DNA from 3 places in the Ralstonia sp. 22111 genome. Region 3 is predicted to be linked to each of the others. Evidence: predicted binding sites of a transcription regulator. Region 3 holds the regulator's gene; each other region holds the start of a gene.
What was found. The regulator HrcA, encoded in region 3, represses chaperone genes, less so after heat shock. The targets are predictions, from matches to a motif close to TTAGCACTCNNNNNNNNNGAGTGCTAA.
Positions count from the first base shown of each region.

Region 1: the regulator HrcA is predicted to act here: its motif matches at 1,677-1,703, upstream of groES (co-chaperone GroES).
Region 2: the regulator HrcA is predicted to act here: its motif matches at 6,919-6,945, upstream of rpoH (RNA polymerase sigma factor RpoH).

Region 1 is NZ_JBQEPR010000001.1:916,509-927,130, forward strand. Features, by position in the region: gene ACTJK4_RS04290 (hypothetical protein) at 40-387, shown strand; gene ACTJK4_RS04295 (hypothetical protein) at 449-889, shown strand; gene groES (co-chaperone GroES) at 1,795-2,085, shown strand; gene groL (chaperonin GroEL) at 2,187-3,830, shown strand; gene ACTJK4_RS04310 (YjgN family protein) at 4,063-5,136, shown strand; gene ACTJK4_RS04315 (M48 family metallopeptidase) at 5,164-6,249, shown strand; gene ACTJK4_RS04320 (GtrA family protein) at 6,368-6,814, shown strand; gene ACTJK4_RS04325 (pilus assembly protein TadG-related protein) at 6,826-8,280, shown strand; gene ACTJK4_RS04330 (TadE/TadG family type IV pilus assembly protein) at 8,290-8,787, shown strand; gene ACTJK4_RS04335 (TadE/TadG family type IV pilus assembly protein) at 8,780-9,226, shown strand; gene ACTJK4_RS04340 (hypothetical protein) at 9,493-9,684, shown strand; gene ACTJK4_RS04345 (type II secretion system F family protein) at 10,074-10,622, opposite strand, start outside.
Region 2 is NZ_JBQEPR010000001.1:577,970-588,591, forward strand. Features, by position in the region: gene ACTJK4_RS02725 (cytochrome c oxidase assembly protein) at 1-95, shown strand, start outside; gene ACTJK4_RS02730 (DUF2970 domain-containing protein) at 100-312, shown strand; gene ACTJK4_RS02735 (cytochrome c oxidase subunit 3) at 402-1,262, shown strand; gene ACTJK4_RS02740 (twin transmembrane helix small protein) at 1,389-1,598, opposite strand; gene ACTJK4_RS02745 (SURF1 family protein) at 1,668-2,438, shown strand; gene ACTJK4_RS02750 (SCO family protein) at 2,491-3,147, shown strand; gene ACTJK4_RS02755 (COX15/CtaA family protein) at 3,151-4,242, shown strand; gene cyoE (heme o synthase) at 4,263-5,204, shown strand; gene ACTJK4_RS02765 (SCO family protein) at 5,274-5,879, shown strand; gene rpoH (RNA polymerase sigma factor RpoH) at 5,946-6,839, opposite strand; gene ACTJK4_RS02775 (diguanylate cyclase domain-containing protein) at 7,073-9,991, opposite strand; gene ACTJK4_RS02780 (OsmC family protein) at 10,232-10,622, shown strand, end outside.
Region 3 is NZ_JBQEPR010000002.1:98,382-109,003, forward strand. Features, by position in the region: gene recN (DNA repair protein RecN) at 1-1,580, opposite strand, end outside; gene ACTJK4_RS06680 (NAD kinase) at 1,726-2,664, opposite strand; gene hrcA (heat-inducible transcriptional repressor HrcA) at 2,776-3,834, shown strand; gene ACTJK4_RS06690 (carboxymuconolactone decarboxylase family protein) at 3,876-4,223, opposite strand; gene hutC (histidine utilization repressor) at 4,355-5,068, opposite strand; gene hutU (urocanate hydratase) at 5,223-6,992, shown strand; gene hutH (histidine ammonia-lyase) at 7,019-8,575, shown strand; gene hutG (formimidoylglutamase) at 8,578-9,555, shown strand; gene hutI (imidazolonepropionase) at 9,548-10,622, shown strand, end outside.

The DNA.
Region 1 (10,622 bases), on a different contig from region 3:
TGGCTGCAGGAGCGGAACCTAAGCTTGGTAGGGCCACGCATGAACGGCGACTCTCTTGATCCTTATGGTTGGCACACCTACCGCATATTCGGACTTAACCGCCAGGGCCTAGTGGAATTGCGCACGTCACGGTTGTTGGAGATACGGGCGCGCGTCGTATTCATCGAAAAGATGCTCGACAAGGCGGTACTCATGCCTGAGCCGTTCGCCACAGAACAGCAGGACGAGGCGTTTCAAGAGTTCTTGTCTCTATACCAGTATGCGGAGCCTGACCAGCCTTATTCCGCGATGGTGGAGGATTTGTTGGATGGGGAATCCAACCGTTTGATGGGCAAATACGAGAATTTAGTGCCTAAGGATGCCCGTTTCGGGGGAGGCTCCCCTTGAGTAGCGTCGCGGAAGTCTGTTGCTAGCGCAGATTGACTGTTCAGATGCCGGAAGCAAAGGTGTGATCATTGAAGCCCACGAAGCCTCCATGAGGATGGCCATGTTTTCTGATTTCGACGATTACCTGTCCCACGACTTTCCGATGGACTATTGGTCTGACGAAGGTATCGGTATCGCCGGGGAGATGTTGTTCAAGTTCGACAAGGAAGCCTGGGTCGAACTGACGAGGAGCTGTGCGCAGAGGCCAGTTGCATGGCAACTTCGGTGCGCCGAAGTGTTGGATCTGGCGACGCATCCGGCAGCGACCGGGCTTCTCGTCGAACTTCTGGCATCCGACAACGATAGTGTCGTCGTGGCCGCCGCGGATAGCCTTCGGTCGATGGGGGGTGTTCAAATTTCTGTGCACTCAATTGAAAAGCTACAGCGCTTGTTGGAAGAAGGATCACCTGTGACCAAGTTGGTTCTGACTGACTTCTTCAAGCGTGTTCCCGCAAGGTACTAGTGGAGATTGCCGACGCAGTTCGCTTCCGGCTAGTACGTATTTGCGTCTGCAAGGTCGGCTACCGTTCTGGCATTCCGCGGCGGATGCATTCTTCGTATTCGACAAGGGCATTTGTCTCGATTGCCCAGACAATCAGTAGCACGTTAGCCGCAGCTACTAAGACGGCCGTCCAGAGCCACCAGCGCTCAAGCTGAGTGTGAGTGCCAAGAGCACGGGCGCTACGGAGAAGATGTCCAGAAAATGCGGCGTCAGCCCAACGTGGTTCAGGGCACGAGGGTGCCGCGACGCAGCACGTGCACGACGGATAGGAGCGTCGGCGGGGCGGCAACTATGGCCAAGAGCTTGTTTTTCATTTCACAGGTGTAAGGGTCTGGCCTAGCACCGCCTCCCCGCTTTTGCCCACCTCGCAGGGGGCAAGTAGTGCCCGCTGAGGATAGTCATGTCAACGCTTCCTTATGTTCCCAAGGGCTGGTGACAGTCTTTTTTTTCGACACCCGCGGTCTAGGATGATCATTTTTGTGATCCGTACAGCATGTTAATGAGCGTCAAAGACTGCTTCACTTCGCATGCGTCGCCGTCTCAGAGCACTTGTGCATCTGCCCCGTTGCTCAGCCGATCGCGCATAAGTCATTGAAGAAAAAGGAATTTTTTGAGGCGGTGTCAGACGCAAGCCAGAGGGAGTTCAGAGTTGAGTGAACAAAGTTCAGAGTTGAGTGAATCTCGACATCGACATCTCGACATGAATTTCAGCGCCCGTTCTTGAAATCGTAATACCCCGTCCCTATAATTAGCACTCGCCGGGCAGGAGTGCTAACAACGCCTCCGGTCCCCGATGCTTTCCCGATGCGCCGCGTTCTGCGGCGCGTTTTGTGAATAAACACTCACTTTGCATTGAGGAGTTGTGTATGAACCTGCGTCCTTTGCACGACCGCGTGATCGTGAAGCGCCTGGACAACGAAACCAAGACCGCTTCGGGCATCGTCATTCCTGACGCCGCCGCTGAAAAGCCGGATCAAGGCGAAGTGCTGGCCGTCGGCCCGGGCAAGAAAGACGACAAGGGCAATGCGATCGCGCTGGACGTGAAGGTCGGCGACCGCGTGCTGTTCGGCAAGTACGCCGGCCAGGGCGTCAAGGTGGATGGTCAGGAAGTCCTGGTCATGCGCGAAGAAGACATCATGGCCGTGGTGCAAAAGTAAGCACGCGCTCTGTCGCATCGCTTACCTGTAACCCAATCCTCATTGCCGGCGCCGCTGACTGAGCGCGCGGGCAACATCCAAAGATTTCGGAGATTCTCAAGATGGCAGCTAAAGACGTAGTGTTCGGCGACGCCGCACGTGCCAAGATGGTCGAAGGCGTGAACATTCTCGCCAACGCAGTCAAGGTGACCCTGGGCCCGAAGGGCCGTAACGTGGTGCTGGAGCGCAGCTTCGGTGGCCCGACCGTGACCAAGGACGGTGTGTCGGTCGCCAAGGAAATCGAGCTGAAGGACAAGCTGCAGAACATGGGCGCGCAAATGGTCAAGGAAGTCGCTTCCAAGACCAGCGACAACGCCGGTGACGGCACCACCACCGCAACGGTGCTGGCCCAGTCGATCGTGCGCGAAGGCATGAAGTACGTTGCCGCCGGCATGAACCCGATGGACCTGAAGCGCGGCATCGACAAGGCTGTGACGGCCGCCGTCGAAGAGCTGAAGAAGATCAGCAAGCCGACCACCACCAGCAAGGAAATCGCTCAAGTTGGCGCCATCTCGGCCAACAGCGATGAATCCATCGGCCAGCGCATCGCTGAAGCCATGGACAAGGTCGGCAAGGAAGGCGTGATCACCGTGGAAGACGGCAAGTCGCTGGCCGACGAGCTGGACGTCGTGGAAGGCATGCAGTTCGACCGCGGCTACCTGTCGCCGTACTTCATCAACAACCCGGAAAAGCAAGTTGTCCAGCTGGACAACCCGTTCGTGCTGCTGTTCGACAAGAAGATCAGCAACATCCGCGACCTGCTGCCGGTGCTGGAGCAAGTGGCCAAGGCTGGCCGTCCGCTGCTGATCATCGCTGAAGACGTCGAAGGCGAAGCCCTGGCAACGCTGGTGGTGAACAACATCCGTGGCATCCTGAAGACCGCCGCCGTCAAGGCTCCGGGCTTCGGCGACCGCCGCAAGGCCATGCTGGAAGACATCGCCATCCTGACGGGCGGCCAAGTCATCGCTGAAGAAGTCGGCCTGACGCTGGAAAAGGCGACCCTGAACGACCTGGGCCAAGCCAAGCGCGTTGAAATCGGCAAGGAAAACACCACGATCATCGATGGCGCAGGCGACGCCCGCAACATCGAAGCCCGCGTGAAGCAAGTGCGTGCCCAGATCGAAGAAGCGACTTCGGACTACGACCGTGAGAAGCTGCAAGAGCGCGTGGCCAAGCTGGCCGGCGGTGTTGCCGTGATCAAGGTTGGCGCTGCCACTGAAGTCGAAATGAAGGAAAAGAAGGCCCGCGTGGAAGATGCGCTGCACGCAACGCGCGCTGCCGTGGAAGAAGGCATCGTGGCTGGCGGCGGTGTTGCACTGCTGCGCGCCCGTGCACTGATCTCCGGTCTGAAGGGTTCCAACCCTGATCAAGACGCCGGCATCAAGATCGTGCTGCGCGCCATGGAAGAGCCGCTGCGCCAGATCGTCACCAACGCTGGCGACGAGGCTTCGGTTGTGGTGTCGAAGGTGATCGAAGGCAAGGGCAACTACGGCTACAACGCCGCCACCGGCGAGTACGGTGACCTGGTGGAAATGGGCGTGCTGGACCCGACCAAGGTGACCCGCACCGCGCTGCAGAACGCCGCTTCGGTTGCTTCGCTGATGCTGACCACGGATTGCGCCGTGGCAGAACTGCCGAAGGACGATGCAGCTCCGGCAATGCCGGGCGGCATGGGTGGCATGGGCGGCATGGACGGCATGATGTAATTTGCCGCACCGGCCCTGGCCCGGCCATCCTCCGGGATGGCTGTTCCAAACAAAAAAACCCCGTGGGTGCGAGCCCGCGGGGTTTTTTGTTGCCTGCTTTGTTAAGACGACGTTAACGCTGCAACGCAGTGGGCTTGGCTACAATCGGCCCACCCGCGAGCCTCAGCGTCGTTGAATATCGATACGCGTCCTGAAGCGGGGCACGACAACAAATCAGGGAAGGGAAAAACAGATGAACGACATCGCACGCGAGTCCATCCTGGGCAGCGCCCCCGCTCCAGCAGCGCCGCAACCCTTGCGACTGCGCTTTATCGGCAGCGGCTCGGAATACTTCCGTATCTGGATCGTCAACCTGCTGCTGACCATCGTCACGCTGGGCGTCTACTCGGCATGGGCAAAGGTGCGCACGCTGCAGTATTTCTATCGCAACACCCAACTGGCTGGATCGAGCTTCGATTATCACGGCAGCCCGATTGCCATTCTCAAGGGCCGCGCGATCATTTTCGTGTTGGCGCTTGCGTTCAACTTGCTCGGCCATTCGTCAGCTGCGGTGGGGCTGGTACTGCTTGCGTTGATGGCCGCTGCGTTCCCGTGGCTGCTCGTACGGTCGCTGCGCTTTCGCATGGCCAACTCCAGCTACCGTGGGCTGCGCTTCGCCTTTACGGGCAAGGATGCCGAGGGCTACATGGTGTTCCTGGTGTGGCCGATCCTGAGCGTGTTCTCGCTCTACCTGTTGGCGCCGCTGGCGCATCAGCGCTTCAAGCGCTATCAGCACAAGAACACGCGTTTCGGTACCGCGCCGTTTAATTTCTCGGCCACGCCGGGCAACTTCTACGGTGTGTATCTGCGCACATTCGGCTTGGCAGTGCTGGCCGTTGTGGTGGCTGGTGTGCTGTCGCTGTTGCTGGGGGTGTCGTTCCATCGTGCGCCGGGCATCGGCCAGATCTTCGGCTTCATCGTCATCGGCTTGTTCATGTACGCGGCGATGCTGTTCCTGACGCCGTACGTCCTGTCGCGCCTGCAGAACCTGGTGTGGAGCAACACGACGCTGGGCGCGCACCGCTTTCAGAGCCAAGTCGGTGCTGGCAAGCTGTTCTGGATCTTCGTGTCGAACGCGGTGATGATCGTGATCACCGTCGGCCTGTTCACGCCGTTTGCACGGGTGCGTACTGCACGCTACAAGCTCGAATCCGTGACGATGCTTGCATCGGGATCACTCGACACCTTCGTGGCTGGCGAGACCACCAAGGTGAGCGCCCTGGGCGACGCCACCGTGGACTGGTACGACATCGATATCGCGCTGTAACCGCGCTGCAAGGCAAAGGCACCCGCTGTGATTCTCGCGACCTACTTCGACGGCCGTACCTCGCGCGCGCAACCGGTGCGCCTTGCTGTCGAGGCGGGCGAGGCGGTGTTGTTCGACCCCGAGGGCATGCCACTGCGCCGTGCACCGCTGTCTACGCTGCGGGTGTCGGAACGCGTCAAGCATGCACCGCGCCTGATTACGTTCGAAGACGGCGCGTTTTGCGAGATCACCGATCCCGCGGAGCAGACGTCGTTGAACGCGCTGCTGCATCGCACCGGCTATCGGGAGGGGTGGGTCGTGCTGGCGCAGAACAGCTGGAAGCTGGCGCTGGGCGCGCTGCTGGCCATGGTGGTGGTGCTGGCACTGGGGTATCGCTACGGCTTGCCATGGGGTGCCAAGGTGGTGGCCAACATGGTGCCGCAGCGCGCCGAAGCACAGCTCGGGCGCAGCACGCTCAAAGCCATGGATGAACGCTGGCTCCGGCCAAGCAAGCTGCCCGTCGCGCAGCAGGACCGCATCCGCGCACGCTTTGCGGCGCTGCAGAGGCCGCCGCAGGCCACGCACACGTATCACATCGTTTTTCGGGATGCCGACATCGGCGCCAATGCCTTTGCGCTACCCGGCGGGGACATTGTCGTGACCGATGCGCTGGTGAAGCTGGTGGGTGAGGGCGATGGTCTGACGGGTGTGCTGGCGCACGAGGCGGGCCACGTGGAATATCGCCATGGACTGCGACAGGTGATTCAGTCGTCGGCCATTGGCGCAACGGCGGCGCTGTTGTTCGGCGATGTCTCGACGATTCTGTCGGGTGTGCCGGCGGCGCTGCTGACGCTGCGCTATTCGCGTGACTACGAGCGCGACGCCGACCGCTATGCCGCGCTGCTGCTGCAGGAGAACGGCTTGTCCGTCGGTGCGTTTGCTGATGTGCTGCAGGCGCTGGAAGACACGCATGGCGGAACGCGCAAAGCCGATGCCACCAAGAAACCCGAAGCCGCCAGCGACGACGATGCTTCGGCGTTCTTCTCATCGCACCCGCTCACGCGCGAGCGCATCGACACGCTGCGCCGCTTTGACCGCACGCACGGCGGCAGTGACAGCGGCGACGCGGACTGAGGCGTCACGCACTCCGCTCATCAAGCTCGTCCAATTCCTGACGGCTTCGTCATCCGTTTGATCGATTTCCCCCCTGCCTCGTGCCACCAAGAATGGTGACAGAGGGACGGGGGACATCATGCGACACGCTGAAACGGGCGTCATGAACGCATTGGCAGGTCTGCTGCCGCCAACGCTTGCGCAGCGGCTGCCGGACCGCATGATGGTGATCCGAGTGCTGCGCTTCGGGGTCTCGGGTGTTGCGGCCACCGGCATGCACGTTGCCATCGCCACCACGCTCATCAACGGCTTTTCTGCCTCCCAGGTGACGGCCAACGGCGTAGCGTTCGTCTGCGCCAACGTCTGCTCGTACCTGCTCAACGCGCTGTGGAGCTTCTCGGCCAAGCCGGGGCGCGCCAATTTCCTGCGCTTCTACGCCGTCTCACTGCTCGGCTTGGCGCTGACGCTTGCGATCTCGTGGCTGGCGCAGACGTTGGGCCTGAGCTACTGGGCCGGGCTTGCGGCCATTCTGTCGGTGGTGCCGCCGCTCACCTTTTTATTGCATCGGTTCTGGACGTTCCGCTAGCGGAGGGCAACATGGGCTGCCTGCACAAACCGCCCGCTATGCAAGCCACCAAGCGGCTTCGCGTTTCATCGCTGAATCATACCTACGGCCAGTTTCGGACTGCGTCCGTGGCGGCTACAACTGACGATAAGGGACGGGGAGATCTGCAAGCGACCGGCGAGCCGCGGCAGGTAGTCGATACAACGCCCGATAGCCATTCACACCGGCGGAGGCGAAGGCATATGCGCACGCATACCAAACAGAGAGAACGCGGGGCGGTGCTCCCGATGGTTGGCCTGATCCTTGCCGTGTTGCTGGGAATGGCAGGCCTGGTCATCGACCTGAGCGGCCTGTTCGTGGCCAAGACGGAGCTTCAGTCAGCGGTGGATAGCTGCGCCTTGTCGGCAGCGCAGGAACTGGACGGTGCATCAGATGCGCTGACCCGGGCAACGAATGCGGGGCTGACAGCGGGCAACGCCAACCGCGTCGTCTATCAAGCATCGTCGGCGTCGTTGGCGAATGCGGATGTCACATTCAGCACGGCACTGAACGGGACCTACAGCGCAGCCGGCGTGGCGTCGAGTTCGTCGAGCTACGTCAAATGCACGCATACCAAGAGCGGGATCACCGCGCGTCTGATCAAGTTCGTTGGCGGCGCCACCAGCAATGCTGTTGCCGCACTGGCGGTGGCCACGCGTGTACATGCGCAGAGCACGTGCCCCATTCCCGTGGCCCTGGTCCCGAAAGCCGTTGGGACCGCCCCCAACTATGGCTTCCAGATCGGTGAGTGGGTCAGCATGCTGTATGCCGGTGGCTCCCCCACGCCTGGGGAGATGGGTTGGTACAACCTCGACGGCTCCACCAATGCCAACGAGACGAAAACCGAAATGGATCAGGGCTACTGCAATTCCAAGATCGGTGACCAGCTTGGTACACCGGGTGCGAAGGTGTCAGTTGACGACAACTGGAATGCACGCTTTGGCATCTACAAGAACAAGTCGAATGCATCGCAACTGCAGCCGGATTTCACGGGCTACTCCTATACATCGACCAACTGGACGAACGCAGTGCCGCAGAACGCCTACAGCGGCACACCAGCATCGGGCTCGGACACGAGCGCTGCAAATTTCAAGAACAAACGGCTTGCCTATGCCAACTACGACGATACCGGGACGAGTGTCACCGGCGGCGACAAGATCACCGGGCTCAACGTCAAGGGCGGCTACAAAAGTCTTGCGACAAGCGGAAGCAGCGGAGATCTTGCCACCTATGGGGCGAACCGGCGTGTCGTCCTGGTGCCCGTCATCTCATCCGCGTCAAAGATCATCGACTACGCCTGCATGCTGATGTTGCAGCCCATTGACGGTGTCCACAATACGCCGCAGTTCGAGTTCCTCGGCAACGCAGGGTCCGCCAGCAGCCCGTGTTCACCCAGTGGTCTGGCTGGCGGCAGCAAGGGCCCCTTGGTTCCAGCATTGGTGCAGTAGGAGCGAACCATGAAGACACGACAACGACAACATGGTGTGGCGCTGGTCGAACTGGCCATCATGCTCAGCCTGCTGCTGGCCATCACCTTTGGGATAACGGAGTTCGGCCGGGCGATCTACACCTACAACACCCTGGCAAAGGCCACGCGAGACGCCACCCGTTACCTGAGCACGCAGGCCGCCGGCAACGCGACCTCCTATACGACGGCAACCAATCTGGCGGTCTACGGCACGCCGACTGTCGGCAGCACGCAAGCGCCCCTCGCACCAGGGCTGACGTCCAGCATGGTTTCCATTTGCGATGCGTCCAACACGAGCTGCACGTCCAACATCGCACAAGGGACCAACCCTGCCATCAATACCGTCACCGTCACGATCTCGGGCTACACGTTCAACCCGGTAATCGACATGATGGCGTTCCTGCGCTTCTATGCGGGCGGCAGCGGGTCGATCACCTCGTTCCCGTTTGGGAACATCTCAGTGACCATGAGGCAGTCCTATGAATAAGCATCAGAAAGGTACGACGGCGGTTGAGTTCGCCATTGTGGTGGCGCTCTTTCTGACGGTGCTGCTTGGCATCCTCGACTTTGGGCGCATTCTATTTACCTGGAACGCCGTGGGAGAAGCGACGCGCTGGGGCGCGCGACAGGCGGTGGTTTGCGGTCAGGGCTCGACATCTGTGTTGAGCAAGATGCAGACCATTCTGCCGACGCTCACGTCCGCGAATGTGTCGGTGCAGTGGTACGACACCAGTGGGGCGGTGAGCACCAGCTGTGATGCTACGAGCTGCGGTGGTGTTGCCGTCAGCGTGACCGGTATGACAGTGGCGCCTTATTCGCCTGCTACCTGGATTGGCTTTTCTCAACTCGCTGTGCCGGGGTTTTCGACTTACTTGCCGCGAGAGGTCATGGGGCAGGATCCAAATAGCAGTAGCGTTTGCTCTTGAGGGTACTTTTCTCGCTGCTGGTTGGATTCATTTTTTTTCTTGAGGGATGGGCTTTGGGGTCTGTCCCTTTTTCGTTTTCTGCAGGGGTGTTTTTTTGTTCTTGGTGCATCCCTAGTTTCATCCCCTGCCGGGGCTCAATCGCTTTCTTTGTCTTGCCAAAGAAGTAAGCAAAGAAAGGCACGCCCGAGATGGCGACTCCCTCCTAGGATTTTTGCCGCGGGGAGGGGAATGAGCCAAACTCGCTTCGCTCAGACAAGGCCCCTTCCTTGATCCTCCTCGCAACGAAAATCGAAGGCGCCATCAAGGGCAGGAACATCAACGGCCACACCAACGGTGTGCTGGCCCAGGTGGCGCCTATTTTTGCTGTTGTTGCTCGCCTTGCTTCGCGTTGTGTTGTTGGTTCCTGCTGCGCCGGTGATCGATGGTTTGGCCTTTCCCTGCCCTATGCGGCGCCTTGAATTTCTGTGAGCGGGCGGAAAAAGGAAGGAGCCTTGTCTGAGCGCAGCGAGTTTGCCTCCTTCCCCGCGCGGTCACATAAATTCAAGGGGAAGTCGCTGCATCGGGCGTGCCTTTCTTTGCTTACGTCTTTGGCAAGACAAAGAAAGCGAGTCAGCCCCGGCAGGGAATGAAACAGGGGGGGAGGGAACACAAAGGTCTGCACCGGCAGAGGATGCAAGGGAGGCAAACCACCGGGCTCAATCCCCAAGCAGAAGCACCACTAACCCCAACCGCTCGAGATACAAAGGAAAAAACCCGGCGCGCGTCCGGGAACTGGACCACCGCGCTAGCACATACGCCAGGTGATAGTCCGGGGGCCTTTACTACCAGCTATGTTTGCGCGCGCATGTCAGCCTCCCGAGCCTGTCATGGTCGGCAGCAGCACACGGTAGATCTGGATGAATGCTGGGCCGAGCAACACCAGCAGCAGCGTCGGGAAGATGAAGAAGATCAGCGGGAAGAGCAACTTCAGCGCGATCTTGGCGGCTTGTTCTTCCGCACGCATCCGGCGCTTGGTGCGCAGCATGTCGGACAACACGCGCAGCGAGTCGGCAAGGCTGGTACCGAAACGGTCTGCCTGGATCAGCATCGATGCAAACCGGTCGACGTCTTCCACACCGGTGCGCAGCGCCAGGTTGGTGAGTGCTTTTTCCTTGGGAAACCCCGAACGCAGTTCCAGCAGCGTGAGTTCCATTTCTTCAGCCATGACGGGACAGCGCAGTGCGAGTTCGTCCGACACGCGCATCATGGCGGCGTCCAAGCCAAGCCCGGCTTCTACACACACAGTGAGCAGGTCGAGCATATCGGGAAACTCCTCGAACACATCGCGCTGACGATGCTCGACCTTGCGTGCCAGTGCCGCATTGGGCAGGTAATAGCCGATGGCGCTCAGTAGCCC
Region 2 (10,622 bases), on a different contig from region 3:
CCAAGGACGTGAAGACGATCACCTTGTCCTACACTTTCTTTGAAATCCACGCGCCGTCGGCCATTGCGCCGGCGATGCCGAACAAGGGAACGTGAGGACATGGACGAACTGAAGGAAGCGACCAAGCGACGCGCGTCATTCGCACAGACGATGAAGGCGGTGTTCTGGTCCTTCTTCGGTGTGCGCAAGGGCCGCGATCATGACCGCGACATGGCGCAGTTGAATCCCGTGCACGTGATCATCGCGGGCATTCTGGCGGCGGTCATGTTTGTCGTTGTGCTGCTGTTGATCGTGCGGGCAGTTGTCGGTTGAGGATTGAGAAGGTTGAGGAGACGGCCCTCGCAGCATGGGCTGGGCAACATCAAGTGGATTCCTAAAAAAATAGAGCTGGAGAAAAAGAGATGAGTGCGAATCGAGCAAACGCTCCGTACTACTTCGTGCCCGGGCCGTCGCGGCATCCGATTACGGCAAGCCTCGGCCTGCTGATCGTGCTGTTGAGCTCCGCTGCGTGGGTGAATGCTCAGCCCTGGGCCCCGTGGACGTTCCTGATCGGCCTGCTGTGGTTCCTCTTTGTGCTGCGTGCGTGGTTTGCCGACGCCATCTCCGAATCCGAGACCGGCAAGTACGGCGACCGCGTGGATGCCTCGTTCCGCTGGTCGATGAGCTGGTTCATCTTCTCGGAAGTGATGTTCTTCGCGGCATTCTTCGGCGCGCTGTTCTATGCCCGCACGATTGCCATGCCGTGGCTCGGCGATCTGAACAACAAGCTGCTGTGGCCTGACTTCAACGCGCTGTGGCCGAACGCTGGCCCGGCCGGCACGGTTACGCCGTTCACGACGATGGGTCCGTGGCCGATTCCGACCATCAACACGGCGCTGCTGCTGACTTCCGGCGTGACGCTCACGTGGGCGCACCATGCGTTGCGTGAAGGCAAGCGCGCCCAGGTCATCCAGGGCCTGCTGCTGACGATCCTCCTGGGCTTCACGTTCATGGGCTTCCAGGCGTTCGAGTACATCCACGCCTATCACGAACTGAACCTGAAGCTGACCTCGGGCATCTATGGTTCGACGTTCTTCTTGCTGACGGGCTTTCACGGCTTCCACGTGACGATGGGTGCGATCATGCTGTCGGTGGTGCTGGGCCGTGTAATCAAGGGGCACTTCACGCCAGAGCATCACTTCGCGTTCGAAGGTGCCGCGTGGTACTGGCACTTTGTGGACGTGGTGTGGCTGGGTCTGTACGTGGTGGTGTACTGGCTGTAAGGCAGTATGGGATTGGGGTGGCGCTGCGCCGCCTCGTAACCCTGCCCACGACAGGCGAAGACAATGCCGCAGACGGGACACCGCTGCGGCGTTTTCGTTTTTCTGGCGTGAGCGATTTGCTCGCGGCTATTGGCCGAAGCGGATGCCGGTGCTGTGAATCCACCCCAGCCGGTTCGCGACCAGGATGAAGATGAATAGCGCGATCGAGAAACCGACGCGGAACATCAAGGAGCGAACGGTGCGGTTGCTGTGGCCCTTATCGCGCATCAGGAAGAACAGTGCGGAGGCAAGGCTGCCGAGGATCAGCAGAAACGCAATGGCAACGACGATGCGCATGGAGGGTTACGGGTTGGGCGATGAGGGGGTGGAAATGGCTGCCAAGCATTATCTCACCGAGGCTACGCAATGACCGTGCGCGTGCCGATGCGGCGTTGGTTTGCGCCCGTGCCGATGCTGGCGGGTGTGGCGCTGATCGCGCTCACGTGCTCGCTCGGCCGTTGGCAGCTTTCGCGTGCGCACGAGCGCATTGAGCGGCAGGCCCGTATCGTGGCGCTGGAAAATGCGCCCGCGCAGCGCATCACCGCTCAGCCTGTGACGGCGGATTCAGTGATGTACCGACCGGTGCTGCTGCGCGGAACGTTCGACGTGGCGCACACGGTGCTGCTGGAAAATCGCCCCCACGTCACCAACGACGTATCGCGCCCCGGCTTCGAAGTGCTCATCCCGCTCAGGCTGGAAGGGGCGGGCGGGCGGGCGGTGTTGGTCAACCGGGGCTGGTTGCCGCGCGATCCGGCCGACCGCACGCGCATCGCGCCGTACACCACGCCAGCGGGCGAAGTGCAGGTCGAAGGGATGGCGGTGCCACATGCCAGCCGGGTCTTCAGTCTGGGCCGTAAAGACGGCTCGGATGAAGTTGGCCAGCGACTTAGGCAAAATATCGACCTCGACGCTTTCTCGCGCGAAATCGGTGTGCCGCTCCAGCCGTTTGTGGTGCAGCAGCAATCCGACGCGCAGGACGGCCTGTTGCGCGATTGGCCGCGCGCAGACCTGGGCGCCGACCGCAATTACGGCTACGCATTCCAGTGGTTCGCAATGGCAGCGGCGGTACTTGGGTTAATGGTCTTCTACAGCGTGCGGCGTTATCGCCGCTTGGCGGGCACATCTGAGCCCGCTTGAACACGAACTCGCGTTGCGGCTTAGTGCCGCAGCTGAATGTATTGGGAATCACATGGTGAATCAGGAATCCGCACCCGGCGCGCCCGGCACACTTGGCGCGTCCGAAGACCCGCGCATCGACGCGCGCACGCGTCGCGGCCGCTTGATGATGCTGTTCCTGCTGCTGGTGTGTGCCTCTCCAGTGATCGCCTCGTACCTTGCGTATTACGTCTTCACTCCGGCCGGCGGCAAGGCCGCGTACGGCGCGCTGGTCGATCCGCAGCGCCCCATTCCGAGCGGCCTCATGGTGCAGGACGAGCATGGCGCTGAAGTGCCGCTCGCGAGCCTCAAGGGCAAATGGCTGATGGTGTCGGTGGATCGCAGCGCCTGCGATGACAACTGCGCGCGCAAGCTTTTCACCATGCGCCAACTGCGCATCGGCCAAGGCCCGGACCGCGACCGCATCGTCCCCGTCTGGCTGGTGACCGACCGCGGCGACATCGACCCCCGCCTGATCAAGGCCTACAACGACGATTACGGCGCCGTGCGCTTCCTGCGTGCGCCCGAACTGCCGAAGAACTGGCTGGGCGATGGCAAGACGTCGCCCACGGACCACCTCTTCCTGGTCGATCCGCTTGGCAACCTGATGATGCAGTTTCCGAAAGATCCGGACCCGAAGAAGGTGCGCGGCGACATGACGCGGCTCTTGAAATACTCGCGCATCGGATAAGCCATGCTGTTGCAACTTGCTTCCATCGGCATTCTGATCGCGCTGATCCCGCTGTGCTACGTGCTGGTCAAAGGGGATCGCAACAAGTACCGCAAGCTGGTGTGGATCACCGCTTTCCTGACGCTGGACCTCATCATGTTCGGCAGCTTCACGCGTCTGACCGATTCGGGGCTGGGCTGTCCGGATTGGCCGGGCTGCTACGGCACGTCCAACCCGTTCCATGCACGTGACGACATCCATGCCGCGCAGGCCGCCATGCCGAGCGGCCCGGTCACGTGGATGAAGGCGTGGATCGAGATGACGCATCGCTACTTCGCGCTTGCGTTGGGCGTTCTGATCATCACGCTGGTGGTGCTCGCGTGGGTCAAGCGCAAGGAGCTGAAGCAATCTCCGTGGTATGCGACGGCCGTGCTGGCGTTGGTATGCGTGCAGGGCGCCTTTGGCGCCTGGACGGTCACGCTCAAGCTGCAGCCTGCCATCGTGGTGACGCACTTGCTGCTGGGCATGTCGCTGCTGGCCGCGCTGATCTGGCTCGGCTGCAAGAACGATGCACCCCGGGTGGTGGATGAGCGTGGCGCTTCGTTGCGCACGGCAGCGGCCATCGGGCTGGTGCTGCTCGTTGTGCAGATTGCGCTGGGCGGCTGGGTCAGCACGAACTACGCTGTGCTGGCCTGTACCGATTTTCCGCTGTGCAACGGCCAGTGGGTTCCGCCGATGGACTTTGCGCACGGCTTCACGTTCTGGCGCCAGCTCGGCAAGACTGCCGGCGGCGATTTCATCTCGCACGATGCGCTGGTCGCCATCCATTGGACGCACCGCGTGTTTGCAGTCGTCGTGCTGAGCTATCTGGCGTGGCTTGGCCTCCGCGCACGTCGCATTGGCGGCATTGGCCGTGTGGCAACGGTGCTGCTGGTCGTGCTGGCCGTGCAATTGGCGACCGGTCTCTCAAACATCGTGCTGGGGTGGCCGCTGCTGGCCGCCGTGGCGCACAACGGCGGCGCGGCCGTGCTGCTGTTGCTGATGGTGCGTCTGCATTACCTGATCGGGCTCGCGCAAGCGCGGGCGCCGGTGCCTGTGGCGGCTGCCGTCGTCTGAACGCTGTCTGACCGTTTTTTATGAATACCGTGGCAACCCCAACAACTTCCACTCAACTTCCTGGCTGGCGAACGACCGCATCGCAGTATGCGGCGCTCACCAAGCCGCGCGTCACGCAGCTTGCTGTGTTCTGCGCCGTGATCGGCATGTTCCTGGCCACGCCGGGCATGGTGCCGTGGCCGGTGCTGATCGGCGGCGCGGTCGGCATCTGGCTGTTTGCCGGCGCTGCCTTCGCCATCAACTGCCTGGTCGAACGCAAGATCGACGCGATGATGCGTCGCACGGCTTGGCGCCCGTCGGCCAGCGGTGAGTTGGGCACGCGGCAGATCCTGGTGTTCTCGGTGGTGCTCGGCGGTGCGGGCATGTGGACGCTGCACGTGTTCGCCAACGACCTGACGATGTGGCTGACTTTTGCCACCTTCATCGGCTACGCGATCATCTACACGCTGCTGCTCAAGCCGGCCACACCGCAGAACATCGTGATCGGCGGCCTCTCGGGGGCGATGCCGCCGGCGCTGGGCTGGGCGGCCGTCGCCAACAGCGTGCCGGCCGAGGCGTGGATCCTGGTACTGATCATCTTTACCTGGACGCCGCCGCACTTCTGGGCGCTCGCGCTGTACCGCCGCGCTGACTATGCCAAGTCGGGCCTGCCGATGCTGCCGATCACGCACGGCGAGAAATACACGCTGCTGCACATCCTGCTGTACACGCTCATCATGATCGCGGCGACCATCCTGCCGTTCGTCTACGGCATGAGCGGCTACATCTACCTGGCGACAGCCCTGGTGCTGGGCTTCGGCTTCCTCTCGTATGCGTGGCGCATGTACCGCAAGTATTCCGACGCGCTGGCGCAGAAGACTTTCCGCTACTCGATCATCTATCTATCGATCCTGTTTGCCGCGCTGCTGGTCGACCACTACTTCAAGTTCGGCCCGGCGCTCACGCAAAGCGCGGCGCTGTGACGCACAGGGACGCCAGCAGGCATGTGCCGTTGGCGCTACGCTAGCCGGTCCGCTTCCAACACGATGACCATGCTCTCTTTCCGACACCTCCGCGCCGCGCTGTTCGCCATGCTGGCGGTTGCCGTGCTGGCGCTCACGGCGTGCAGCGACAAGCCCGCCTTCAAGAATCTCGACATCACCGGATCCAAGAGCTTCGGCACCGATTTCTCGCTGACCGACCACACCGGCAAGCGCCGCACGCTCGAAGATTTCCGCGGCAAGGTCGTCGTCATGTTCTTCGGCTACACGCATTGCCCCGATGTCTGCCCGACCACGTTGGCTGAGTTGCGCGCCGTGATGGACACCCTCGGCAAAGACGCGGACCGCGTCCAGGTGCTGTTCGTCACCGTCGACCCCGAGCGCGATACGCAAGACCTGCTGGCCAAGTACGTGCCCGCGTTCGACCCGCGCTTCATCGGCCTGCGTCCGGCCAACGAGACCGAGCTGAAGAAGGTCGCGTCCGACTTCAAGGTCTTCTACAGCAAGGTGCCGGGCAGTTCGCCTGACAACTACACCATGGATCACACGGCCGGCAGCTACATGTTTGATCCGAAAGGCAACCTGCGCCTGTTCATCAAGCACGGTCAGGGCCCCGAGCCGATCGCGCATGACATCAAGCAACTGCTGGCCGACTGATCTGCTGCCAGCGCCCAAAGAAAAAGCCCGCCAATTGGCGGGCTTTTTTATGGCGCGGCGGGCAGCTTAGGCGAAGGCCTGCAGGGCACCCTTCATCTTCTTCATCGCGGCCGATTCGATCTGGCGAATGCGTTCTGCCGACACACCAAACTCGTCAGCCAGGTCGTGCAGCGTCGAGCCGCCCGATCCGTCGTCGTTCACGTTCAGCCAACGGGCTTCGATGATGCGGCGGCTGCGGTCGTCCAGCTTGGCGAGGGCGGCTTCGATGCCTTCGCTTTGCATGCGGTCGTTGCTCCGCGCTTCGATCACGCGGGTCGGCTCGTTGTGCGTGTCGGCCAGGTAGGCGATCGGGGCGAAGGACTCTTCGCCGTCGTCCATCTGGCCTTCAAGCGCGATGTCGCCGCCCGAGAGGCGCGTTTCCATCTCGCGCACTTCGGCGCCCTTGACGTTCAGTTCGGCGGCCACGGCGTCGATCTCATCCGACGTGAAGGTCGCTTGCGCATCCTGCTTGTGGCTGCGCAGGTTGAAGAACAGCTTGCGCTGGGCCTTGGTGGTAGCCACCTTCACCATGCGCCAGTTCTTCAGGATGTACTCGTGCATCTCGGCTTTGATCCAGTGCATCGCGTACGAGACGAGGCGCACACCCTGATCCGGATCGAAGCGCTTGACGGCCTTCATCAGGCCGATATTGCCTTCCTGGATCAAGTCGGCATGCGGCAGGCCGTAGCCGAGATAGCCGCGGGCGATCGACACCACCAGGCGCAGGTGCGAGAGCACCAGGCGGCGGGCGGCATCGAGATTGTCGTTGTCGCGGTATTCGCGGGCCAGACGCTGTTCTTCTTCAGCCGACAGCATCGGCACACGGTTGACGCTCTGGATGTAGGCGTCGATGTTGCCCAGGTTGCCGGGGAACGCCAGCGCCCATCCATTGCCGGCGTTGCCGGACGGCTGGGTGGCGATTGCGGAAACGGTATTCACGGGGATGACTGCGTTCACTCAGGACTCCTGTCGAAATCCAGTGGAGGTTTGGAGAGGCATCTTAGCACTCCAACCGGATGAGTGCTAATAAGACATTCTTGTCCGGTTAATAGTTCCCGTAAATCAGGGTGTCTTCATCAATAGTATGATGTTTGCGCCGCAACAAAAGCGCGTCATACCACTCATAGACCGAGGCGGGCGGCATCGGTTCTCGACTATGCCGCCGTGTTGCGGCCGCGTGACTTCGCCCAATAAAGTGCTCGATCGGCTTCGCGCAGGGCGGCGTCTGGGTCGCGTATTTCCGGGCCCGGGCAGGCGACGCCGATGCTCGTGGTGACGTGCAGCACCGTGCCATCAGGCAGGTGGATGGGCGGACGGATCGCTCCGACGATCTTCTGCGCCGTGTGCAGCGCATCATCCGGAGCGTCAATCGGGTCGAGCAGGATGATGAATTCGTCACCTGCGAGCCGGGCGACGGTGTCGGTGCGGCGCACGGCACGTTGCAGGCGGTGCGCGACCTCCACCAGCACAGCATCGCCGGCGGCGTGGCCGTAGGTGTCGTTGATGTGCTTGAAGTGATCCACGTCCAGATACAGCACGCCCAGCGGCGCGGGCAGACGCTGACGACGTTCCAGCGCAGCGCGCAGGCGCTCGTAGAGTTCGTAGCGGTTTGGCAGGCCCGTGAGCGCATCAAAGCGCGCCATGCGCGACAGCTCCATCTCGCTGCGCTTGGCTTCGGTCACGTCCTGCACGAAGGCGTAGAGACCGCAGCGGCCGTCGCGGGCTTCACCGGCATCGGGCACGAGCTGGCCGCGAAAATGCCGGGTGCGGCTGCGCGGGCCGTTGGCGCGGGGCTTTTCGTACCATGGCGCGGTGATCTCGAATTGGACGGATTCTCCGCGCTGGGCGCGCACCAGATACGGTGCCAGCAAGGCGTACGTGCCCGGCGTGAACACCCGTTCCGGTGTCTGGCCGCAGACCTCCTCGGGCGTGCGCTGCAGCCAGCGCGCATGCGTGACGTTGCAGAAGGTGAAGACACCGTCGGGGTCGATGTGCGACACCAGCAGCGGCGCGTTGTCGAGCACGAGCTTGAGCGCGCGTTCGCTGCGCCCCAGGGCCAGCTCGGCACTCGTGCGGGCCGTCAGATCCTGCAGTACCGAGAAATAGCCGCGCAGCGTGCCGCGATCATCGTAGTCGGGAAAGTAGTGGCCGCTCAGGTAGCGGGGCACGCCGGTGCGCATGGACTGGATCTCGAATTGCACCGGGTAACCGGCCAGCACCTCAGTCATGTAGGGCAGCAGCGTGCGGTAATCCTCGGGGGTGTAGATGTCGCGCACGTGGCGGTCGAGCATCTCGTCTTCACTGCGGCCGAAGGCTTCGAGCAGCGTGCGGCTGGCAAAGCGCACGATGCCGTCCGAGTCGACGTAGCTGAGCTGCGCGGGCACGTTGTCGGCCACCAGGCGCAGTTGTTCGCGGCTGGCGCGCAGGGCGGCTCGGCGGCGTTCCAGGCTTTCGTTGGCGGTGCGCAGTGCGCGCTCGGACGCGGCCAGCCGGTTGGCAAACGGCCGCACCGTCAAACGGATGGCCAGCACGCTGCCGATCATCAGGCACAGCATGAAGGCCGCAAGCCGCTCGAACTGCACGCGCATCGGGGCGTAAAGCTCCGCACTGGCGATCTTGCTGATCAGTGCCAGACCCGTGTGGCCGATGGGCGTGTAGCTGAACGACGTCGGCATGCCATGGATGTCCTGCCACTGGCCGTAGCCGGCCTCGCCCGCCAGCGCCAGGCGTGATGGCAGCGGGCGGTGGTCGACCGTAAGCGGCGGCAGCTCGAACACATAGGCGTCGAAGCGCTGCGGAAACGACATGGCGCGGCCGCGCGCATCAAAGCCCGACATCGCCAGCGTTTCCGTCATCCCCGTACCGCGTTGGCTGTTGTAGCGGCCTGTCATGTGGGCGAGCGGTTGCTCGGCGACCAGCCAGCCGATTTGCGTGCCGTCTGCCATGACCGGCGTTTCGGTACGCATGGCAAAACCGTGTACCCATTGCAGCGTGACACGCTCGGGCGCGAGGCCGGCGTGCAGCCGAATCGACAGCTCGGGTTCAAGCGTCTGCGTCCCCAGGCTGACGATGCCCTCGCCCGCGAGCGTGCGCAGTTGCAGGTACGAGTAGCCTTGCTCGCGATACGCCTGCAACGCACTCTCGCTGCGCAGACGCGCTGCGTTGTCTGCCGGATGGCGCAGCACTTCCTGGATGTGCGTGGCGGCGGCCACCAGGCGGGGGCTTTCCGCACGCATGGCCAGCAGTCGGTCGAACTCTTCGGCGTAGCTGGACAGGGCTTGCGCCCGTGTGGTGCCGAAAGTCAGCGTGGCGCTGTCCACCTGGATGATGAACGCCGTGATTGTGGCCGCCAGCCCTGCCAGCACCACGCAGCCGCCGCTGATCCACACGATGGTGTCTTCCGGCGACAAGCGCAGGCGCAACAGGCCGGGGTACCGGGCTACTGCGGCGCACAGTGTGCCCGTGAGCACCAGCAGCGAGCAGACAGCAGCCGCGTCCGGGGCACGCCACCGCAGCCACGCCGGGTACAGATACTCAAGTGCCATGGCGCGGCCGAGGAGGTCGCCAGCGCAAAGCAGCATCGCGAAGCCCAGAAGGCCCCAGAACCATTGCGCGCGATGCGGTTTGCGCAAGGTGGGCACGAGGCTCAGTGCGGTTGCCGAGGCGGCCATCGCCAGCGCGTGGCTGGGGTGCATGCCGCCAATCCACCCGGTCACCCATTGGCGATCGAACCAGGCGTGCAGGCCAGGAAAATCCAGTCCGATCGGTCGGCCCGTGATCATCTCGGCCAGCCGCAGCGTGGACAGCAACGCCACCGCGCCGCTCAGCCCGCGTGCTGTCGGATCTGCCCAGCGGGCGTTTGGTCGCACCACCCCAACGAGCAGCGCCCCCAGACCAGCGCCCAGCAGCGTCAGGTTGATCCCCGTGGCAAACACGATCAGCAGGCGGTCCGTGCCGAGCTTCACCGCCCATGGCCAATGCTGCAGCCAGCCGACCATCACGATCAGCCCAATCAGGACGAGGAGAAAGCCGATGCCGCCGGCAATGGCGACAAGCGGCCGGCGAGGAACCATGCAGGTGACGCGTGAGCGGGGCGGTTTCAGGGCGGATGTCTTCTAACCGGAAGATCGGCGGAAAACCGCGCCGCTTGAGCGTTTCCACCCAAAAGGGTGGGCTGAATTGCCATGTCTGCAATGTTGAGTGATCGATGCGCAAATGAATGCGATGCACTCGGCACATCGCGTCACCTCGCGTGCCGTCACGCAAGTTAGCTACACTGCCCGGACATCGCAGACACCGTTACAGGAGCCGTCATGACCATCGTCGTCAGCAAGGACACCGAAGGCCTTTTCCGCCACAAAGTCACCTTCCCTGAAGGCGTGACTTACACCGACGTGCCCAAGCCGGCGGGCGAAGGCAGTGCGCCCGATCCGCACGCCTACTTCGATGCGGCCTTGGCCAGTTGCAAGGCGCTGACCGTCTCGCTGTATGCGCGCCAGCGCAAGTACCCGCTCGACTCGATCGACGTGGCTGTCGAGCACGACGGCAGCCAGGAGCGCCAGGGCCGTTACAAGCTGCGTACCGTGCTGACCCTGCACGGCGATCTGAGCGACGAGCAACGCGCCGACCTGCTGCGCGTGGCCGGCAAATGCCCCGTTCACAAGCTGATGACCGAGGTGGAGATCAGCGTCGACACCGAACTCG
Region 3 (10,622 bases):
GCGATCTCGTCCACGCGGCCCGTGGCGTCCAGCACCACGAGGTCGGACCGCGTGCTGCCGGCGACCGTCTGCTTGGCGACTTGAATATGGTGATTGGCGAGCGCGGCCACTTGCGGCAGGTGCGTGACGCACAGCACTTGGCGGCGCATGCCGAGTTCGCGCAGGCGTCGTCCCACGACTTCTGCCACCGCACCGCCGATGCCGGAATCTACTTCGTCGAAGATCAGCGTGGGCGTCGGGCTTGCCTCGCTGGCAATCACCGAGATGGCCAGGCTGATACGCGCCAGCTCGCCGCCCGAGGCGACCTTCGCCAACGGCCGTGGTGACACGCCCGCATGCCCCGCGACGAGGAATTCGACTTGCTCCAGCCCCGCTGCCCCGCCATGTTCCAGCGCGTGCAGCGCGATGTCGAAGCGGCCGCCGGCCATCGACAGGCCTTGCATGGCCCCGGTCACCGCGTCGGCCAACTCGCGCGCGGCCTTGGCGCGGTCGCGCGACAGCGATTGCGCGACCGTCATATAGGCGGCTTGGGTTTGCGCTTCCTGGGCCTGCAGCGCATCCAGGTCGGATGCCGCTTGCAGCGCGGCCAGTTGCGCCTGCCGTTCAGCCAGTTCAGCGGGCAGCGTTTCGGGGGCGACGCGGTATTTGCGTGCCATGGTGTGCAGTGCCTGCATGCGTGCGTCAACTTCGGCCAGGCGGTCCGGGTCCAGCTCGGCGCGATCGGCATAGCGGGCGAGCGTGTGCACGGCCTCCTGGATCTGCACCTCGGCCGGCTCAAGTGCAGCCAGCACGTCGGTAAGCGCGGGGTCGATCTCGGCCAGTTCACGCAGCGTATGGAGCGTCGCTCCCAGTTGCGTGAGCACCGCACCTTCGGACTCGGACAACCCATCCAGCGCCGCGCGCGTGCCTTCGATCAGGCTGGCTGCGTGCGACAGGCGGTGGTGCTCGGCCTGGACCTCTTCCCACTCGCCAGGTTGCGGGCCAAGCTTCTGCAATTCGTTGACCTGCCATTCGATGCGCTCGCGCTCGAGCTGGACTTCGCGCGACTGCTGCTCGGCGGCTTCGCGTGCCCGCACCACGGCATGCCACTCCCGGTAACGTTCTCCGACCACGCGCACGGCGCCTTCCAGGCCCGCATGGGCGTCGAGGAGGCTGCGCTGCGCATCCGCCTTCAGCAGCAGTTGATGCGCGTGCTGACCGTGGATGTCGACCAGTTGTTCGCCCACCTCGCGCAGCTGCGCCAGCGTGACGGCCGCGCCGTTGATGAAGGCTTTGCTGCGGCCGGCAGCATCGACTGTGCGACGCAGCAGGATCACGCCCTCGTCGTCGTGCAGTTCATGTGCCTCCAGCCATGCGGCCACATGCGGATGCACGTCGAACTCGGCGGTGATGTCGGCACGCGGCGCGCCTTCGCGCACGACAGCCGCATCGGCGCGCTCACCCAGCGTGAGTGCAAGTGCATCGATCAGGATGGATTTGCCCGCGCCGGTCTCGCCCGTAAACACGGTAAAACCGTCGGCCAGATCGAGATCCAGCGCGTGAACGATGACGAAATCGCGGATGGTGAGGCTGCGCAGCATGGAAGCGGTGAGCGAGGAGTTTTAGTACCTGCCCATGATTCGTAGCGAGCGGCTCGAGGTTGAAGCGAGAAGCGCAGCCGTACATGCGTACGGCGAGCATTGCAAGTTCAAGATCGGGCCGCGCAGTAGGATCATGGGCAGGTTCTTAGAGCCGGTTGTCTTCGGTCGGATACTCGTGCCAGTGCAGCTTCTTGCGCAGCGTGGCGTAGTAGTTGTAGCCGACCGGGTGCAGCAGCCGCACCGTGCGCTCCGAGCGGCGCACCACGATGCGGTCACCGGGCAGCAGTGACGTGAGCGACTGCATGTCGAAGTTGACGCTGGCATCGCGCCCGCTGGTGACCTGGATGACCACCTCGGCGTCTTGCGGAATGACAATCGGCCGGTTCGACAGCGAGTGCGGTGCGATGGGCACCAGCACCAGACCCGAGAGCGCAGGATGCAGGATCGGCCCGCCGGCAGACAACGCATACGCCGTCGAGCCCGTGGGCGTGGAGACGATCAAGCCGTCCGAACGCTGGTTGTACATGAAGAAGCCGTCGACCGACACGGCAAGCTCCACCATGCCCGAGGTGCCCGAGCGGTTGACTACCACGTCGTTGAAGGCGAGGGCGGAGAAGATGACCTCGTCGTCGCGCACGACCTGAGCCTGCAGCAGCGTGCGGGTTTCGGCCTCGTAGCGGCCCGACAACATGTCGGGCAGCACGGTGTGTACGTCGTCGAACGGAATGTCGGTCATGAAGCCGAGCCGCCCGTGGTTGACGCCGATCACGGGGACGCTGGCACCGGCCAGGTGGCGCCCGATGCCGAGCAGCGTGCCGTCACCGCCGAGCACGACGGCCACGTCGGCGTGGCGCGCCATCTCTTCGGGCGGCAGGGCAGGGTAGTCCTGAACGCCGATGTTGAGCGCCGTTTCGCGCTCGAAGACAATGTCATGCCCGCGCGCGGCAATGCACGACGCCAGTTCCATGAGAGGGCCGGCAATGTTGGCAGCCGAATACCGGCCGACCAGCGCAACGGTCTTGAAAGGCGAAACGGACGAGGAGGCGGGAGCTTGCGGGGCCACGGCGGACGAGGGAATCGACATGCGCGCATTACACCATATCGATATGACCGTCGCCACGTCAGCGCGTGTTTCGTGGAGAAACGCCGACATCACCCGTAGACGGGCGCCGATTTTGCGTAAAATTGAAGAATCATGGACAAGCGCGCCACTATCCTCCTCAAGACCTTGATCGAACGGTATATCGCCGAGGGCCAGCCCGTGGGCTCGCGCACCTTGTCGAAGTATTCGGGGCTCGATCTGTCGCCGGCCACCATCCGCAATGTGATGTCCGACCTCGAGGAGATGGGCTTCATCGCGAGCCCCCACACCTCCGCCGGGCGCGTGCCGACGCCGCGCGGCTATCGCCTCTTCGTCGATACGATGCTGACGGCCAGCCCGCTGGATGTGCTGAGCACGCAAGACCGCATGGCGCAGCAGATGGTGGGTGCGATTGCCGAGCAGGTGCGCACGCAGCTGGCGTCGCATGGGTCGGAATCGTCGCAGCGGGTGATTGCGGCGGCGGCGCAGACCTTGTCCAACCTCTCGCAGTTTGCCGGCATCGTGATGACGCCGCGCCGCACGCATGCGTTCCGGCAGATCGAATTCCTGCGGCTGTCGGAATCCCGCATCCTGCTGATCGTCGTCACGCCCGAAGGCGACGTGCAGAACCGCATCATCCATACCGATACGCCGTACAGCCCGTCGCAACTGGTGGAAGCGGCCAACTACATCAATGCACACTACGGCGGCCAGACGTTCGATGCGGTGCGCGAAAGCCTGCGCGGCGAGCTGTCTGCACTGCAGGCCGACATGACCGCGCTGATGCAGGCTGCCGTGGAAGCGGGCAGCAGTGCCGCGTCGGAAGAGGAACCGGTCGTCATTTCGGGCGAACGCAAGCTGCTGGATGTGGAAGATTTGTCTTCATCCATGGACAAGCTGCGCCGGCTCTTTGCCGTGTTCGAACAGAAGACTGGCCTGCTGCAACTGCTGGACGTATCGAGCCGTGCCGAGGGCGTGCAGATCTTCATCGGCGGCGAAAGCAGCCTTGTGCCGCACGAAGACATGGCCGTCATCACCGCGCCGTACGAGGTGGACGGCAAGATTGTCGGCACGCTGGGCGTGATCGGGCCGATGCGCATGGCGTATGAGCGCGTGATCCCGATCGTGGATATCACCGCCAAGCTGCTATCCAGCACCCTCAGCCAGTATTGAAACAACGCCGCCTGTGGCGGGCCGGGTTGCCCGCCAATGTCTCAGGCTGAAAACTGCTCGAACGCCGCCAGCGCATGCGTGGCGTACATCATCGAAGGGCCGCCTCCCATGTAGACGGCTGTTCCCAACACCTCTTCCAGTTCGGCACGGGTAGTGCCGAGTTTGACCAGCGCCTGGACATGGAAGCCGATGCAGTCGTCGCAGCGGCTGGAAATGGCTATTCCCAGCGCCACCAGTTCCCGCGTCTTCTTGCTCAGTGCGCCGTCTTTTGTGCCGGCTGCCGCCAGTTGGCTGAATGCCGTCATCAACTCCGGCTGCGATTCGCGCAAGCTGCGCATGTGCGCAGACACATCTTTGACCACGCTTTTGAATTCGGGCATGCCGCTCATGACAGTGCTCTCCTGGGCCGGGTGTGGAGTGAGGTAGCGAACTGGGCGGACTGGCATCAGCCGCCGCGCATCTTTTCGAGCATTCTCGTCCGCGCCCCGGGGCAAGGTCATGATGTAGCGCAACGACGCGCTTAGAAACTGCCCGTGAACTGATACCGCCCGCCCGGGTGCCACATGGTTGCCACGGAGGCGACCTGGCCCTGGGATAGCGTCTTGCGCCGTAGCATCAGACACGGTTCGCGCACATCCATGTGCAGCATTTCGGCGATCTCGCGGGTGGGCAGGCGCGCCTCGATGCCGTAATCCACGCCCTGCAACGGGGCGGCACGCATCAGGTAGGCGTTTGGCGTGGTCTGCGTGAAATCCTGCTGCATATAGTCAGGGGCCAGCCCGGCATTCACCCAGCGGTCTTCCACCTGGATCGGCAGGTCATTCTCGAAGTGCACGATCAGCGAGTGGAACAGGGCTTGCCCCACCGGTACGCCGAATGACGCGGCCATCGCTTCGTTCGCGCGGGCGCGCTCCAGCTTGTGCAGTTCGGCACGGTGCCGGTGGCCGCGTGCGGCAATTTCCTCGGCGATGTTGCGGATCGCTACGAGCGTCGCCTGGTACTTCTGCTGCGCGACGAACGTCCCCAACCCCTGCACGCGCGTGAGGATCTGCTCGGCGGTCAGCTCGCGCAGCGCGCGATTGACCGTCATGCGCGACACGCCAAACGTCTGCGCGAGCGTGGTCTCCCCCGGGATCATTTCGCCTTCTTGCCACTCGCCGCTGCGGATGCGCATGAGGATGTCTTCCTTGATGCGCTGGAAGGCGGGCGTGCTGGCGGACGGGTCGTGTGACATGGACGTGGCTTGCGGTGCGGTTTGGGCGGCCGATGTGATGTGCGGATGGCGGTCATCATCAGGGTTTGCTCTTAGCTTGTAAAGTTTTCTTGCCTAAGTTGTATATACAACATAAGATGCGCTCCATGACAAAGGAGTTCGCAGGAGACCTCATATGAACGCCCCGACCAACGCTGCCCACCTGACCAACGACCCGCGCTACGACGCCTCGCGCGAAATCCGCGCCCCTCGCGGCACCGAGCTGCATTGCAAGAGCTGGCTGACCGAAGCGGCCTACCGGATGCTGCAGAACAACCTCGACCCGGACGTGGCCGAGAACCCCAAGCACCTCGTCGTGTATGGCGGCATCGGCCGCGCCGCGCGCGACTGGGCCTGCTTCGACAAGATCCTGGAAACGCTGCGCGAGCTGAACGACGACGAATCGCTGCTCGTGCAATCGGGCAAGCCGGTGGGCGTGTTCAAGACCCATCCGGATGCGCCGCGCGTCTTGATCGCCAACTCCAACCTCGTGCCCAAGTGGGCGAACTGGGAACACTTCAACGAGCTGGATCGCAAGGGCCTGTTCATGTACGGCCAGATGACTGCCGGCAGCTGGATCTACATCGGCAGCCAGGGCATCGTCCAGGGCACCTACGAAACGTTTGCCGAGGCGGGCCGCCAGCATTATTCGAACAGCCCCTCGCCCTTGCTGGCACAAGGGCGGTCCCCCGAGGGGACGAGCGGCAACCTAGCCGGCCGCTGGATTCTCACTGCCGGCCTGGGCGGTATGGGAGGCGCACAGCCGCTAGCCGCCACGCTGGCCGGCGCCGTGTCGCTGAACATCGAATGCCAGCAATCGAGTATCGATTTCCGCCTGCGTACGCGTTACCTCGACAAGCAGGCCAAGGACATCGACGACGCATTCAACCTGATTCGCCACCATTGCGAGCGCGGCGAGGCTGTGTCCATTGGGCTGCTCGGCAATGCGGCGGAAATCCTGCCGGAGCTGGTCAAGCGTGCCCGCGCCGGCGGCCTGAAGCCGGATCTGGTGACCGACCAGACCTCGGCACATGATCTGGTCAACGGCTACCTGCCGGTTGGCTGGACGGTCGAGCAATGGCGTGCTGCGCAACGCGATCCGTCGCAGCACGCCCGCCTGACCGACGAGGCTGCCAAGTCCTGCGCCGTGCACGTGCAGGCCATGCTCGATTTCCAGGCCATGGGCATTCCGACCGTCGACTACGGCAACAACATCCGCCAGGTCGCGTTCGACCAGGGCGTGAAAAACGCCTTCGACTTCCCGGGCTTCGTGCCGGCCTACATCCGTCCGCTGTTCTGCGAGGGCAAGGGCCCGTTCCGCTGGGTGGCGCTGTCGGGCGATCCGGAAGACATCTACAAGACCGACGCCAAGATCAAGGAACTCTTCCCGCACAACACGCACGTGCATCGCTGGCTCGACATGGCGCGGGACCGCATCGCCTTCCAGGGGCTGCCCGCACGCATCTGCTGGCTGGGCCTGGGCGAGCGTCACCTGGCCGGTCTGGCCTTCAATGAGATGGTCAAGAACGGCGAGTTGAAGGCGCCCATCGTGATCGGCCGCGATCACCTGGACACGGGCTCGGTCGCCAGCCCCAACCGCGAAACCGAGGCCATGCGCGACGGCACCGACGCCGTGTCGGACTGGCCGCTGCTCAACGCGCTGCTCAACACGGCCGGCGGTGCGACGTGGGTGTCGCTGCACCACGGCGGCGGTGTCGGCATGGGCTATTCGCAGCACTCGGGCGTGGTGATCGTCGCCGACGGCACCGACGCTGCGGCCAAGCGCCTGGGTCGTGTGCTCGTCAACGATTCCGGCTCCGGCGTCATGCGCCATGCGGATGCCGGCTACGAAACCGCCATTGCCTGCGCCAAGCGCAACGGTTTGAACCTGCCGATGATCGGCTAAGTTAGAGACATCCTGCTCGTATTGCTATGAACACCATGACCACGCCCCCCATCCTGACATTGCAACCCGGCGAGATGTCCTTTGCCGACCTGCGCCGCGTGTGGCTGGCCCCGACGCCCATCGCGCTGTCTGGCGACTGCGCGGCCGCCATCGAAGCGTCGGCCGCCACGGTACAGGCCATCGTCGCCAAGGGCGCACCGGCCTATGGCATCAACACCGGATTCGGCCTGCTGGCCAAAACGCAGATCGCCACGCACGAGCTGGAGCGCCTGCAACGCAACCTGATCCTCTCGCACGCCGTCGGCACGGGTGAAGACCTGAGCGACAACGTGGCGCGACTGGTGCTGCTGATGAAGGCCGCCAGCCTGGCGCGCGGCTATTCGGGCGTGCGCCGTGTCGTGATCGATACGCTGCTGGCACTGCTGAACGCCGGCATCGTGCCGTGCATTCCGTCCAAGGGTTCGGTGGGCGCGTCGGGCGATCTGGCACCGCTGGCGCACATGACGCTTGCCCTGCTGGGTGAGGGCGACGTACGTGTGAACGGCGTGCGCACGCCGGCGCGTGCCGCGTTGGCCGCCGCCGGCATCGAGCCGATCGCACTGGCCGCCAAGGAAGGCCTGGCGCTCATCAACGGCACGCAGGTGTCGACCGCGCTGGCGCTCAACGGCCTGTTCCTGGCCGAGCGTCTGCTTCAAGCCGCCACCGTGTCGGGGGCATTGTCGGTGGATGCCGCCAAGGGCAGCGATGCGCCGTTCGACCCGCGCGTGCACACCGTGCGTGGTCAGGCGGGGCAGATCGCCACTGCCGCGGTGTACCGCAACCTGCTGGCCGGCAGCGCCATCCGCCAGTCGCACCTCGTGGGCGACAAGCGCGTGCAAGACCCGTACAGCCTGCGCTGCCAGCCGCAAGTCATGGGCGCGTGTTTCGACCTGATCCGTCAGGCCGGCGCCACGCTGCTCACCGAAGCCAACGCAGTGACCGACAACCCGCTGGTCTACGCCGATGCCGGTGAAGTGATTTCGGGCGGCAACTTCCACGCCGAGCCGGTGGCGTTTGCTGCCGACATGCTTGCGCTGGCGATTGCCGAGATCGGTGCGTTGTCCGAGCGCCGCATCGCGCTGCTGATCGACTCCACGCTGTCGGGTCTGCCGCCGTTCCTGGTGGAGCAGCCGGGCCTGAACTCGGGCTTCATGATTGCGCACGTCACGGCCGCGGCACTGGCCTCGGAAAACAAGACGTTTGCCCACCCGGCCAGCGTGGACAGCCTGCCGACTTCCGCCAACCAGGAAGACCACGTCAGCATGGCGACCTTCGCCGGCCGCCGTTTGCAGGACATGGCCGAGAACACCGCCACCATCGTCGGCATCGAAGCGCTGGCGGCAGCGCAGGGCATCGACTTCCACAAGCCGCTGGCGACGTCCGACACGCTGCAGAAGGCGCATGGCTGCATCCGCGCGCGTGTGGCGTACTACGGTGAAGATCGCCTGTTCGCCCCCGACATCGAAGGCGCCCGCCGCCTCGTGCTCGACGGCGATCTGGGCGATTCGTGCCGCGCGCACGTCGGCGAACTCGCACTCGTCTGACCATGCTCGCCCAAGCCGAACCGAACGTCTGGCAAGGCCGCGTCGATGCGGAGGAAGGCCCGCTGGGTTTGCGTTGGCACCAGACCGTGCGCCGCATCGATGCATCGACGCCGCTGGCCAACACCGTCGCCCTGGCGGGTTTCGCCTGCGATGCCGGTGTCGCGCGCAACCACGGGCGAACCGGCGCACAGGCGGGCCCCGCCGCCATCCGCAAGATGCTGGCGAACTTGCCCGCGCGTGCCGGCCGTGTGGTCGTCGATGCGGGCGACGTGACTTGCCAGGGCGATGCGCTGGAAGACGCGCAGAGCGAATTGGCCGGTGTGCTCCACGATCTGCTCGATCGCGGCGCGTTTCCGATTGCGCTCGGCGGCGGGCATGAGATCGCGTGGGCCTCGTTTGGCGGCTTGGCGCGGCATCTGGCCGCGAAATCCGATCAACCGCCGCGTATCGGCATTCTCAACCTCGATGCGCATTTCGATCTGCGTGCGGGCGAGCGCGGCAGCTCGGGCACGCCGTTCCGCCAGATCGCCGAAGACTGTGCCCGGCGCGGCTGGCCGTTCCATTACGCCTGCCTGGGCGTGAGCACCTACGCCAACACCGAAGCGCTGTTCGCGCGTGCGCGCCAGCTCGGCGTGCGCTGGATGCACGACGACGAGATGGACGTCATGCAGCTCGCGCACGTGCTGAAGGTGGTCGAGGTGTTCCTGAGCCAGGTCGACCACGTCTATCTGACGATGTGCCTCGATGTGCTGCCGGCCGCTGTTGCCCCCGGCGTGAGCGCACCGTCGGCACGCGGCGTCGGGATGGACGTGATCGAGCCCATCGTCGATCGCGTGGTCAGCTCGGGCAAGCTGCGGCTGGCGGATGTGGCGGAACTGAACCCGTCGCTCGATATTGACAATCACACCGCACGTGTCGCTGCCCGTCTGGTGGCGCGCGTGGCAGACGGCATCGGCCTGCAGGGAGCCGCACATGACTGATCCGGCCAACCTGCACTGGGACGCGCTCTGGACCAACGTCCACCTCGCCACGCTCACCGCCGATGCTGACGGCTACGGCGAGATCCGCGACGGCGCCATCGCCGTCAAGGATGGCCGCATTGCGTGGCTTGGCTACCGCGCTGATGTGCCCGTCAACGCCCGCGCCACACGCGACCACGATGGCGGCGGCGCGTGGCTCACGCCCGGCCTGATCGATTGTCACACGCACCTCGTCTACGCCGGCAACCGCAGCAATGAATTCGAAGCGCGCCTGAACGGCGTGCCGTACGAAGAGATCGCGCGCGCGGGCGGCGGCATCCTCTCCACAGTTCGTGCCACGCGGGCGGCCAGCGAAGACGCGTTGGCCGAAGCCAGCCTGCCGCGCCTGAATGCGTTGCGCGCCGAAGGTGTCACCACCGTCGAAATCAAGTCCGGCTACGGCCTGAACCTGGAAACGGAGCGCCGCATGCTGCGCGTCGCACGGCGCTTCGGCCAGGCGTTGCCGGTGCGCGTGCGGACAACCTTCCTCGGCGCGCATGCCGTGCCGCCCGAATTCGCCGGCCGTGCGGATGACTACATCGATCACCTCTGCGCCGAGGTGCTGCCTGCGCTCGCCGCGGAAGGTCTGGTCGATGCCGTTGACGCCTTCTGCGAAACCATCGGCTTCACGCCCGCACAGACGGCGCGCATGTTCGACGCGGCGCAGCGCCACGGCCTGCCGGTCAAGCTGCACGCCGAGCAACTCTCCGACCAGGGTGGCGCAGCGCTGGTGGCTCGCTACGGCGGCCTTTCAGCGGATCACCTCGAATGCCTGACCGATGCGGGCGTGGCCGCCATGGCGCAAGCCGGCACTGTGGCTGTACTGCTGCCCGGCGCGTTCTACTGCCTGCGTGAAACGCGCCTGCCGCCGATGGCCGCGCTGCGTGCCGCCGGTGTGCCGATGGCCGTGTCGACCGACTGCAACCCCGGCACGTCGCCGTTGTCGTCGCTGCTGCTGGCGATGAACATGGCGTGCACGCTGTTCCGCCTGACGCCGCTGGAAGCGCTGACCGGCGCCACGCGTCACG